One region of the Micromonospora aridisoli genome, then DNA from elsewhere that is predicted to be linked to it. Evidence: predicted binding sites of a transcription regulator. Region 1 holds the regulator's gene; the other holds the start of a gene.
What was found. The regulator HrcA, encoded in region 1, represses chaperone genes, less so after heat shock. The targets are predictions, from matches to a motif close to GGTTNGCACNCTCNNNNNGAGNGTGCNAACC.
Positions count from the first base shown of each region.

Region 1 (5,283 bases):
GACGCCGGACGGGCGGGCGCGGCGCGGGCGGTGGCCGAGGGCCTGCTCGCCGAGCCGGCGCACGTCGCCGGCCGCGCCGAACTCACCCTGCGCGGCCGGCTGCTCGCCGACGCCGTGGTCCGCGACCTGCTTCCCTGATCCCCGTCACCAGGGCTGCCCCGCCTGGGTCAGCGCTTCACGAACGAGTAGCTCATCGGGTACTGGTAGAGCACCCCGTCGTTGGCCTTGACCCCGCCGATGATGCCGAAGATCACCGGCACGATCAGGACCAGGATCGGCACGAAGAACAGGATGCCGCAGGTGATCGTGGCCAGCACCCAGCTCAGCACGCCGGCGATGGCCCAGGTGAGCTGGAAGTTCAGCGCGGCCACGGAGTGCGCCCGGACGATGGGGGACTGCTGCCCCCGGGTCATCATCGCGATCAGCGGTGCGACCCAGCCGAAGAGGCCGCCACCGACGACCACCCCGAGTGGGCCGCCGAAGTGGGCGATCAGCACCCAGGTCTTGTCCTCGTTGTTGGCGTAGCCACCACCCGGGGCGCCGTAACCGCCGGTCGGGTAGCCGACACCGCCCGCGCCGGGCGGGGGCGGATAACCACCGGGCGGGGGATAGCCGCCGGGCGGGGGGTAGCCGGCCGGCGGCGGCTGGTCGCCGGTGGGGGGTGGATAGCCGCCGGGCGGGGGATAGCCGCCCTGGCCAGGAGAACCGGACAGTGGTGTCGTGGGTTCGTCGCCGGAGTCTGGGGGACGAGGTGGTTCAGTCATGGACGTCACCGTAGGTGTCATCGGCAACGGCGCACCAGAGCGACACCGGCGAGTGTCAACCCGCCGATCGGCTGGATGAGGGGCGTGCTGACTTGATCATCGCGTTGACGGGGGCCCCGACGTAGACTGGCACTCGCTACAGTCGAGTGCCAGAGTGTTCCTCTGAAGGCCGTGACGCCGAGGGCTGACCTGCGACAGGAGGTGGGGAGAATGGGTCTGGACGACCGCAAGCTCGCCGTGCTCCGGGCGATCGTCGAGGACTATGTCGCCACCCAGGAGCCGGTCGGCAGCAAGTCGTTGGTCGAACGGCACCAGCTCGGTGTCTCACCGGCGACGGTCCGCAACGACATGGCCGTGCTGGAGGAGGAGGGCTACATCCGCCAGCCGCACACCAGCGCGGGGCGGGTGCCCACCGACCGTGGCTACCGGCTCTTCGTCGACCGGCTGAGCCGGGTCAAGCCGCTCAGCCCGGCCGAGCGCCGGGCGATCGAGCGCTTCCTGGCCGGCGCCGTCGACCTCGACGATGTCGTGCACCGCACGGTGCGGCTGCTGGCGCAGCTGACCCGGCAGGTCGCCGTCGTGCAGTACCCGAGCCTGGCCCGCTCCCGGGTGCGTCACCTGGAACTCGTGCCGATCTCCACCACGCGGCTGATGCTGGTGATGATCGCCGACACCGGCCGGGTCGAGCAGCGGCTGGTCGAGCTGCCCGCGCCGGTCCTCGCCGACGATGTTCTCGACCTGCGCCGGCTGGTCAACGAGAAGCTGGTCGGCGTCCGCCTGTCGGAGACCCCGCCGCTGGTGCAGGCCCTCATCGACGAGTCCGTGCCGCACCTGCGTCCGGCCATGACGACCCTGTCCACCGTGCTGCTGGAGACGCTGGTCGAGCGGCACGAGGAGCGGCTCGCCCTGGCCGGCACCGCCAACCTGACCCGGGGCGGCCTGCTCGACTTCCAGGGTTCCCTGCGTCCCATCCTCGAAGCGCTCGAGGAGGAGGTCGTGCTGCTCAAGCTCATCGGGGAGGTCGAGCCGAGCACCCTGCGGGTGCGCATCGGCGACGAGAACGAGATCGACAACCTGCGGGCGGCATCCGTGGTCAGCACCGGGTACGGCCCGGGCGCGACCATCGTCGGGGGGATGGGTGTGTTGGGACCGACTCGGATGGACTACCCCGGAACCATCGCCACGGTGAGGGCCGTGGCACGCTACGTGGGCGAGCTGCTGGCCCAGAACTGACCAGTCAGGGCCGACGGCAGGCTGCCGCCACCGAACGGCGTAACTCGAGACGAACACGAGGACACGGAACGCAGTGGCCAGGGACTACTACGGCATTCTCGGCGTGAGCAAGGGTGCCTCCGATGACGAGATCAAGCGCGCCTACCGCAAGCTGGCGCGCCAGTTCCACCCGGACGTGAATCCGGATCCGGAGGCGCAGGAGAAGTTCAAGGACATCAACGCCGCGTACGAGGTCCTCTCGGACGATCGGAAACGGCAGATCGTCGACCTGGGCGGGGACCCGCTGGCACCGGGCGGAGGCGGGCCCGGCGGTCCGGGCGGCCCCGGCGGGGCCGGGCCCTTCGTCGGCTTCCAGGACATCATGGACGCGTTCTTCGGCGGCGCCACTGGCGCCGGACGGGGCCCGCGACCGCGTACCCGCCCCGGTGCCGACGCCATCCTGCGGCTGGAACTCGATCTCCAGGAGACCGCCTTCGGCGTCGAGGCGCCGATCACCGTCGACACCGCCGTGCTCTGCACCACCTGCTCCGGCGCCGGCACCGCCGCCGGCACCCACCTGGCCACCTGCGAGGCGTGCGGCGGCCGGGGCGAGGTGCAGTCGGTGCAGCGCACCTTCCTCGGCCAGGTGGTCTCCGCCCGGCCGTGCACGGTCTGCCAGGGCTACGGCACCACCATCCCGCACCCCTGCCCGACCTGTGCCGGAGACGGCCGGGTGCGCACCCGCCGCTCGCTGACCGTCAAGATCCCCGCCGGGGTGGAGGACGGCATGCGGATCCGCCTCGCCCAGCAGGGTGAGGTCGGCCCGGGCGGCGGCACCGCCGGGGACCTCTACGTCGAGATCCACGAGCGGCCACACGACGTCTTCTCCCGCAAGGGCGACGACCTGCACTGTCGGGTCACCGTGCCGATGACCGCCGCCGCGCTCGGCACCCGGCTGACGATCAAGACGCTGGACAGCGAGGAGCCGGTCGACGTCAAGCCGGGCACCCAGCCGGGCAGCACCCTGCGGCTACGCGCCCGCGGCGTACCCCATCTGCGTGGCACCGGCCGGGGCGACCTCTACGTCCACCTGGACGTGCGTACCCCCACCAAGCTCGACGCCGAGCAGGAGCGGATGCTGCGCGAGTTCGCCAAGACCCGCGGTGAGGAGGTCGCCGAGCTGACCAAGCAGGGCGGCTTCTTCTCCCGGATGCGCGACGCCTTCAACGGCCACGCCTGACGTGTCCGCCCCGCTGTTCCTGGTCGAGTCGCTGCCGACCACGGCCTCGATGGTGCTGGACGGCCCCGAGGGGCACCACGCCGCCACCGTGCAACGGCTGCGGGTGGGTGAGCAGGTGCTGCTCGCCGACGGCCACGGCGGCACCGCCACCGCCGTGGTCACCGCCGTCGGCCGGGGCACCCTCGACCTCGACCTGACCGACCGGGGGTACGTCGACGCGGCGAACCCCCGGCTGGTGGTGGTCCAGGGCATCGCCAAGGGCGATCGGGGCGAGCTGGCCGTGCAGGCGATGACCGAGGTCGGCGTCGACGAGATCGTGCCCTGGGCGGCGGGCCGTTCGGTGGTGCAGTGGCGCGGCGACCGGGGCGTACGGGCCCGGGAGAGGTGGGTCAACACCGCCCGGGAGGCCGCGAAGCAGGCCCGCCGGGCATGGCTGCCGGTGGTGGCGGGAGCGCCGGACGAGGCCACCGCCTCGGTGGCCCGCCGGATCGCCGGGGCGGCGGCCGGGTACGTCCTGCACGAGGAGGCGGCCGACCGGCTCACCACCGCCGAGCTGCCCGACAACGGCGAAATCGTGCTGGTGGTGGGCCCGGAGGGTGGCATCACGCCGGCCGAGCTGTCGGCCTTCCGGGAGGCCGGTGCACACCCGGTGCGGCTCGGCCCGTCGGTGTTGCGTACCTCCACCGCCGGCGTGGCCGCCCTGGCGGTCCTCGCCACCCGCCTGTCGCGCTGGTGACCGCCGCGCCGCTCAGGTAACTGTTAAGAAGGGGCCCCTTCCATACCGGAGACGATAAGAAGGGGCCCTTCCTTACACTGCCCGGATGGGAAGCGACTGTCTGTTCTGCCGCATCGTCGCCGGTGAGATTCCGGCCACCGTGGTCCGTGAGACGCCCACCACGCTCGCCTTCCGCGACATCGACCCGAAGGCGCCGGTCCACGTGCTGGTCATTCCGAAGGAGCACTACGCGGACGTGGCTACCCTCGGTCAGGGTGATCCGACCCTGGCCGGCGAGGTGCTGGCCACGGCCGCCGCGGTGGCCGAGGACGAGGGCCTGCTCGGCGACGGGTTCCGGTTGATGTTCAATACCGGGGCGTACGGCGGCCAGGAGGTCTTCCACGTGCACGCGCACGTACTGGGCGGTGCGCCGCTCGGCCCGATGCTGGCCCGGAGCCTCGGGTGACCTCGGCCGGCGGCCGCACCGCCGCCGGCCACCTGGACCGGATGGTGCGGCAGGTGCAGGCGCAGGCCCGGGTGCCGGCGGTCTCCGCGGCGGTGCACCGCGCCGACCGGCCGCTGTGGACGTGCACCGTCGGCGGCACCGGCAACGACACGGCGCTGGACGAGCAGACCCGGTTCCGGATCGGTTCGGTCACCAAGACCTTCACCGCCGTCCTGGTCATGCAGTGCCGCGACGACGGCCTGCTCGACCTCGACGATCCGCTGCGGCGGCACCTCGACCTGCCGGCACACGGCGAGCTGACCGTGCGCCGGCTGCTGTCACACACCGCCGGCCTGCAACGGGAGCCGTACGGCGACGTCTGGGACACGCTGCACGCGCCGGACGCCGACCAGTTGATCACCGAGCTGGCCCGGGCCGAGCGGGTGCTGCCACCCGGACGCCGCTACCACTACTCGAACCTCGGCATGGCGCTGCTCGGCCACCTCGTCGGGCAGGTACGCGGTGGCACCTGGGCGGAGGTGCTGACCGAGCGGGTGCTGACCCCGCTGGGGCTGACCGCCACGACCGTCACCCCGGGCCCGCGCGCCGCCACCGGGTTCCTGGTCGACGCGTACTCCGACGAGGCGCATCCGGAGCCACCCACCGACTTCGGCGCGGTGGGCCCCGCCGCGCAACTGTGGAGCACGGCGGCGGACATGGCCCGGTGGGCCGCCTTCCTGGCCGACCCGGCCGCGTTGGACGCGGCGGCCCGGGTGCTCGCCCCGGCCACCCTCGACGAGATGCGCTGGCCGGTGACGGTGACCGACGAGGCGATGTGGACCGGCGGGTTCGGCCTCGGCCTGATCCTGGTGCCCCAGGGTGAACGGGTGATGCACGTCGGGCACGA
Region 1 is NZ_JAXCFK010000016.1:55,084-60,366, forward strand. Features, by position in the region: gene hemW (radical SAM family heme chaperone HemW) at 1-138, shown strand, start outside; gene SM447_RS26450 (DUF4870 domain-containing protein) at 168-764, opposite strand; gene hrcA (heat-inducible transcriptional repressor HrcA) at 975-1,997, shown strand; gene dnaJ (molecular chaperone DnaJ) at 2,071-3,216, shown strand; gene SM447_RS26465 (16S rRNA (uracil(1498)-N(3))-methyltransferase) at 3,218-3,952, shown strand; gene SM447_RS26470 (histidine triad nucleotide-binding protein) at 4,038-4,397, shown strand; gene SM447_RS26475 (serine hydrolase domain-containing protein) at 4,439-5,283, shown strand, end outside.

Region 2 (5,283 bases), on a different contig from region 1:
CGTACGGGTGGGTGCGATGGTCGATCCTCCGCTGCGTCAACAGCGCGGTCGCCGGGGTGCCACGTCCCGCCATGCCCGCCAAGCTAGCCCCGGCCCGATGCCCGAGCCAGAGCCTTCTCAGCCGGTGGTTCGGTCCGGGCTCGGAATCAGACCACCGGGCGGCAGACCAGCACCGTCGGGGCGGCGGCCACCCGGGTGAGCACCAGGCTGGCCGGCTGGTCGCCGGCCAGCCACAGGTCGCGCCGGAGCCGCTCGGGCTCCAGCGCGGACCCGCGCTTGAGGATCTCCACCCGGCCGACCCGCCGCTCCCGCAGCAGCGCCCGCAGCCGCTTGAGGGAGAACGGCAGCACGTCGATCACCTCCAGGCAGCGGGCGTACGGCGTGGGCTGCGCCCGGTCGGCGTAGAGGTAGGCGATGGTCGGGTCGGCCAACGTGGCGTCCAGGTCGGCGGCCAGCTCGGCCACCAGGTGGGCCCGGACCACCGCCGGATCCGGGTCGTAGACGAAGCGCCGTACCGGTCCGACCGGCGCTTCGGCCGCCCCCTCGCCGGTGAGCTGGTACGCGGCTCGGGCGCTGCCGTCGGTGCGGTGCGTCCCGCCGCCGGCCGGGTGATAAGAAGGGGCCCCTGCTCTACCGGAGGCGTTAATAAGGGGCCCTTCCTTCAGCACGGTCGCGCGGCGGGGGACCTCGGCCAGGTTGCCGCACCAGAGGGCGGCCTCGACCAGGTCGCCGTCGACGCTGACCCACTCGGCCTCGGTTCCCGGCGGAATCAGCGCGTGGTCGAGGCCCGGCGCGACCTTCACCACCGTGCGCGGCACCCGCTCGGCCAGGCCAGTGACGAAGTCCCACGGCGGCGAGTACGAGTTGGGGTCGAAGATCCGGCGACCGGTGCCGGCCCGGCGGCGGGCCGGGTCGCAGAAAACCGCCTCGACCCGGGTCACATCGAACGCGGTCGCGTCGCCGCACTCGACGGTGAGGAGGTCGGTCAGCCCGGCGGCCCGGGCGTTCTCCTCGGCCAGCGCGGCGGTGAGCGGGTCGGCCTCCACCGCGTACACCCGGATGCCGGCGCGGGCGGCGGCGAGTGCGTCCGCGCCCAGCCCGCAGCCCAGGTCGGCCAGGCTGGTCACCCCGGCGGCGCGCAACCGCCGCGCGCGCCGGTCCGCGACCACCCGCCGGGTCGCCTGCTCCAGGCCCGGCCGGGTGAAGAACATGCCGGCCGCCGCCGGCCCGAACTTGCCCGTCGCCCGGCGGCGCAGTTCCGCCTGGGTCAGCGCCGCCGCCGCGAGCTCGGCGGGCACCCCCGCCGAGCGCAGCGCCGCCGCCGCGACCAGCGGGTCGCCACCGGCCACCCGGGCCGCCGCGTCGAGCGCGGCCGACCCCTCGGGCGTACGCAACGCGGCGAGCTGCTCCAGATCCACCCGCCCATTCTTCCGTCCCACCCGACTGCCCGAGGCGCCCGCCCGTGCGCGGCGTGATCGTCTGCACTTCAGTGAGTCGACACGCCGAGGTCCGAGTCACTGGAGGGCAGACGATCAATGTGCGGCCGACCGGGCTCGGCGGGGTGGCCGGCGGCGGGGGTGGGGATCAGTTGGTGGTGTGGTGGGTGGTGATGAAGGCGCGCCAGGCGGTCGGGGTGAAGGCGAGTACCGGGCCGGCCGGGTCCTTGCTGTCGCGTACGGCGACCACGCCGGGCAGGTTGTCGGCGACCTCGACGCAGGCGCCGCCGTTGCTGTTGCTGCGGGAGGACTTGCGCCAGGCGGCACGGGTCAGGTCCATGACTTCGCCACTTCCTCGATCAGGCGGGCGGACTGCCGGCGCGGCAGCGCCTCACCGGCCACAGTCTCCCAGCGTCGCCCCAGGGCGGCAAGGTCGTTCGGGCTGTCCACGGTGTGCCCCCGGAGCTGGTTGTCCAGGTGCGCCACCTCGGTGCCGTCGACGAGCCGGGCCAGTACGAAAGGGCCGTTGAGTCCGACGTACCACGGGGTCTCGGCCGGCACGATCCGCACCTGGACGTGCGGGCGGTCGGCGAGGCTGCGCAGGTGCTCCAACTGCTCGCGCATGGTCGCGCGCTCGCCGACCTGCCGGCGCAGCACCTGCTCGTCGAGCACCGCGACGAGCTGCGGCGGCTCCTCGCGGGCGAGCACCTCCTGGCGGGCCATCCGGGCCAGCACCCGCTTCTCGATCTGCTCGTCGGTCAGCGGCGGGCCGGCCCGCAGCATGGCCCGCGCGTACGTCTCGGTCTGGAGCAGGCCCGGCACCACGGCCGGGTCGTACCAGCGCAGCGCGACCGCCTCCCGCTCGATCTCGCCCCACGGCCGGAACCAGTCCGGCTCGGCGTGCAGCCGGATCAGCTCCAGCATCCCGACGAAGAGGCCGCCGGTTTCCAGCACCTTGTCGAAGCGGGCCAGGTAGTCGGCGCTGAGCTGGTTCGGGCCGATCTCCATCGCGCTCACCGCCGACGGTGAGTAGTTGATCATCTTGCTCAGCTCCTCCTGGCTGAGCCCGCGCACCTTGCGGGCCCGGCGCAACTGGTCGCGCAGGAACCCCAGGGTTGGTACGTCCGCCATCTGTCCGCCCTCCGTGACGTGGTCGCGCCGGAGAGTAAGGGTGGACCGGTCGGTGGGGAAGTGACTGTTGGCGTGTTGCGGCAAACCCTGGAGGAACGCTGGCGCACCGGGTCGGAAGGGTGGCGGGGCGAGGGTGGGACGGTGGTGCGCGCGGGTGCGAGAGACTGCGACACGAGGCGCCGGATTGGCACTCTCCTTGACGGAGTGCTAGCCGAGGAATAACCTGCGATTAGCACTCTCACCCTGAGGGTGCCAACGCCCGGGCCCTGGTGTCCGGGGGTTGAACGCCAGGCGGACCGGCACCCGCGACGACGGCCCCGCCCGGTGGCATGTGGCAGATTGACGCCGGTCGGCATGCCGATCGGCAACGAAACCAAGTACCCCAGGAGGGTATGCCCGTGACTACCGCGACCAAGGTTGCGATCAAGCCGCTCGAGGACCGCATCGTGGTCCAGGCGAACGAGGCCGAGACCACCACCGCCTCGGGCATCGTGATCCCCGACACCGCCAAGGAGAAGCCGCAGGAGGGCACCGTCCTCGCTGTCGGCCCGGGCCGGATCGACGACAAGGGCAACCGCGTGCCGATCGACGTCTCCGTCGGCGACACCGTCCTCTACTCGAAGTACGGCGGCACCGAGGTCAAGTACGCCGGCGAGGAGTACCTGGTGCTCTCCGCCCGCGACGTCCTCGCGGTCATCGAGAAGTAAGACAGACCGATCAGTGTCGTTGCCCCGGTCCGGCTCGCCGGGCCGGGGCAACGTCGCTTCGAAGGGACATTCATGGCGAAGATCCTGAGCTTCTCGGACGACGCCCGGCACCTGCTGGAGCACGGTGTCAACGCGCTCGCGGACGCGGTCAAGGTCACCCTCGGGCCGCGCGGGCGCAACGTCGTCCTCGACAAGAAATTCGGTGCGCCGACGATCACCAACGATGGCGTGACCATCGCCAAGGAGATCGAGCTCACCAACCCGTACGAGAACCTGGGCGCGCAGCTGGTCAAGGAGGTGGCGACCAAGACCAACGACGTCGCCGGCGACGGGACCACCACCGCGACCGTGCTGGCCCAGGCCATGGTCCGTGAGGGCCTGCGCAACGTCACCGCCGGCGCCAACCCGGCCGGCCTCAAGCGGGGCATCGACGCGGCCGCCACCAAGGTTTCCGAGGCGCTGCTCGACAAGGCCGTCGAGGTCTCCGACAAGAAGTCGGTGGCGCACGTCGCGACGATCTCCGCGCAGGACGCCACCATCGGCGAGCTGATCGCCGAGGCGATGGAGAAGGTCGGCCGTGACGGTGTGATCACCGTCGAGGAGGGCTCGGTCCTGCAGACCGAGCTGGACGTCACCGAGGGCCTCCAGTTCGACAAGGGCTTCATCTCGCCGAACTTCGTCACCGACGCGGAGGCGCAGGAGTCGGTCCTGGAGGACGCTTACGTCCTCATCACCACGCAGAAGATCTCCGCGATCGAGGAGCTGCTGCCGCTGCTGGAGAAGGTTCTCCAGAACAACAAGCCGCTGCTCATCATCGCCGAGGACGTCGAGGGTCAGGCGCTGTCCACCCTGGTGGTCAACGCCATCCGCAAGACCCTCAAGGTCTGCGCGGTCAAGGCCCCCGGCTTCGGCGACCGCCGCAAGGCGATGCTCCAGGACATGGCGATCCTCACCGGCGCCGAGCTGGTCGCCCCCGAGTTGGGCTACAAGCTCGACCAGGTCGGCCTGGAGGTGCTGGGCAGCGCCCGACGCATCGTGGTCGACAAGGAGAACACCACCATCGTCGACGGTGGTGGCCAGGCCAGCGAGGTGGCCGACCGGGTCGCCCAGATCCGCAAGGAGATCGAGGCCTCGGACTCCGAGTGGGACCGGGAGAAGCTCGCCGAGCGGCTGGCCAAGCTCTCCGGCGGTGTCGCGGTGGTCAAGGTCGGCGCGGCCACCGAGGTCGAGATGAAGGAGCGCAAGCACCGCATCGAGGATGCCATCGCCGCGACCAAGGCCGCGGTCGAGGAGGGCACGGTGCCCGGTGGCGGTGCCGCCCTGGCGCAGATCCTGCCGGTGCTCGACGACGACCTCGGCTTCACCGGCGACGAGAAGGTCGGCGTGTCGATCGTGCGCAAGGCGCTGGTCGAGCCGCTGCGCTGGATCGCCCAGAACGCCGGCCACGACGGCTACGTGGTCGTCCAGACGGTCACCGGCAAGGAGTGGGGCCACGGCCTCGACGCCGCCGTCGGTGAGTACGTCGACCTGGCCAAGTCCGGCATCATCGACCCGGTCAAGGTGACCCGCAACGCGGTCACCAACGCCGCCTCGATCGCCGGTCTGCTGCTCACCACCGAGAGCCTCGTGGTGGAGAAGCCGGCCGAGCCGGAGCCTGCCGCGGGCGGCCACGGCCACTCGCACGGCCACGGTCACAGCCACCAGCACGGCCCGGGCTTCTGAGCCTGCCGTACGCCGGAAGTGGGGCGCACCGTCGACAAGACGGCGCGCCCCACGCGCTTTGCGCCGGGTGCCCGGCGGTGTAACGGAGGGCCCGGGTACCGGTGACGCAAGGTCACGAACGCTGACGGCGACTACCGGACCGGTGGTCCGTGGGAAACACTGGGCGGGTGAGCAGTACGACACCCCGGTACGCAGCCCTGGCCGGTATCGCCGCCGCGGCGGCGGCCATCGGCAGCGCCGAGGTGGTGGCCGCTCTGACCGGCCCGCGCTCGTCGCCGCTCGTCGCG
Region 2 is NZ_JAXCFK010000010.1:286,908-292,190, reverse strand. Features, by position in the region: gene ybaK (Cys-tRNA(Pro) deacylase) at 1-73, opposite strand, end outside; gene SM447_RS22035 (THUMP-like domain-containing protein) at 147-1,418, opposite strand; gene SM447_RS22030 (DUF397 domain-containing protein) at 1,585-1,776, opposite strand; gene SM447_RS22025 (helix-turn-helix domain-containing protein) at 1,767-2,567, opposite strand; gene groES (co-chaperone GroES) at 2,960-3,274, shown strand; gene groL (chaperonin GroEL) at 3,347-4,996, shown strand; gene SM447_RS22010 (molybdopterin-dependent oxidoreductase) at 5,164-5,283, shown strand, end outside.
Region 2: a site for HrcA is predicted at 2,795-2,825, ahead of groES (co-chaperone GroES). Genes of this name have one in related genera too.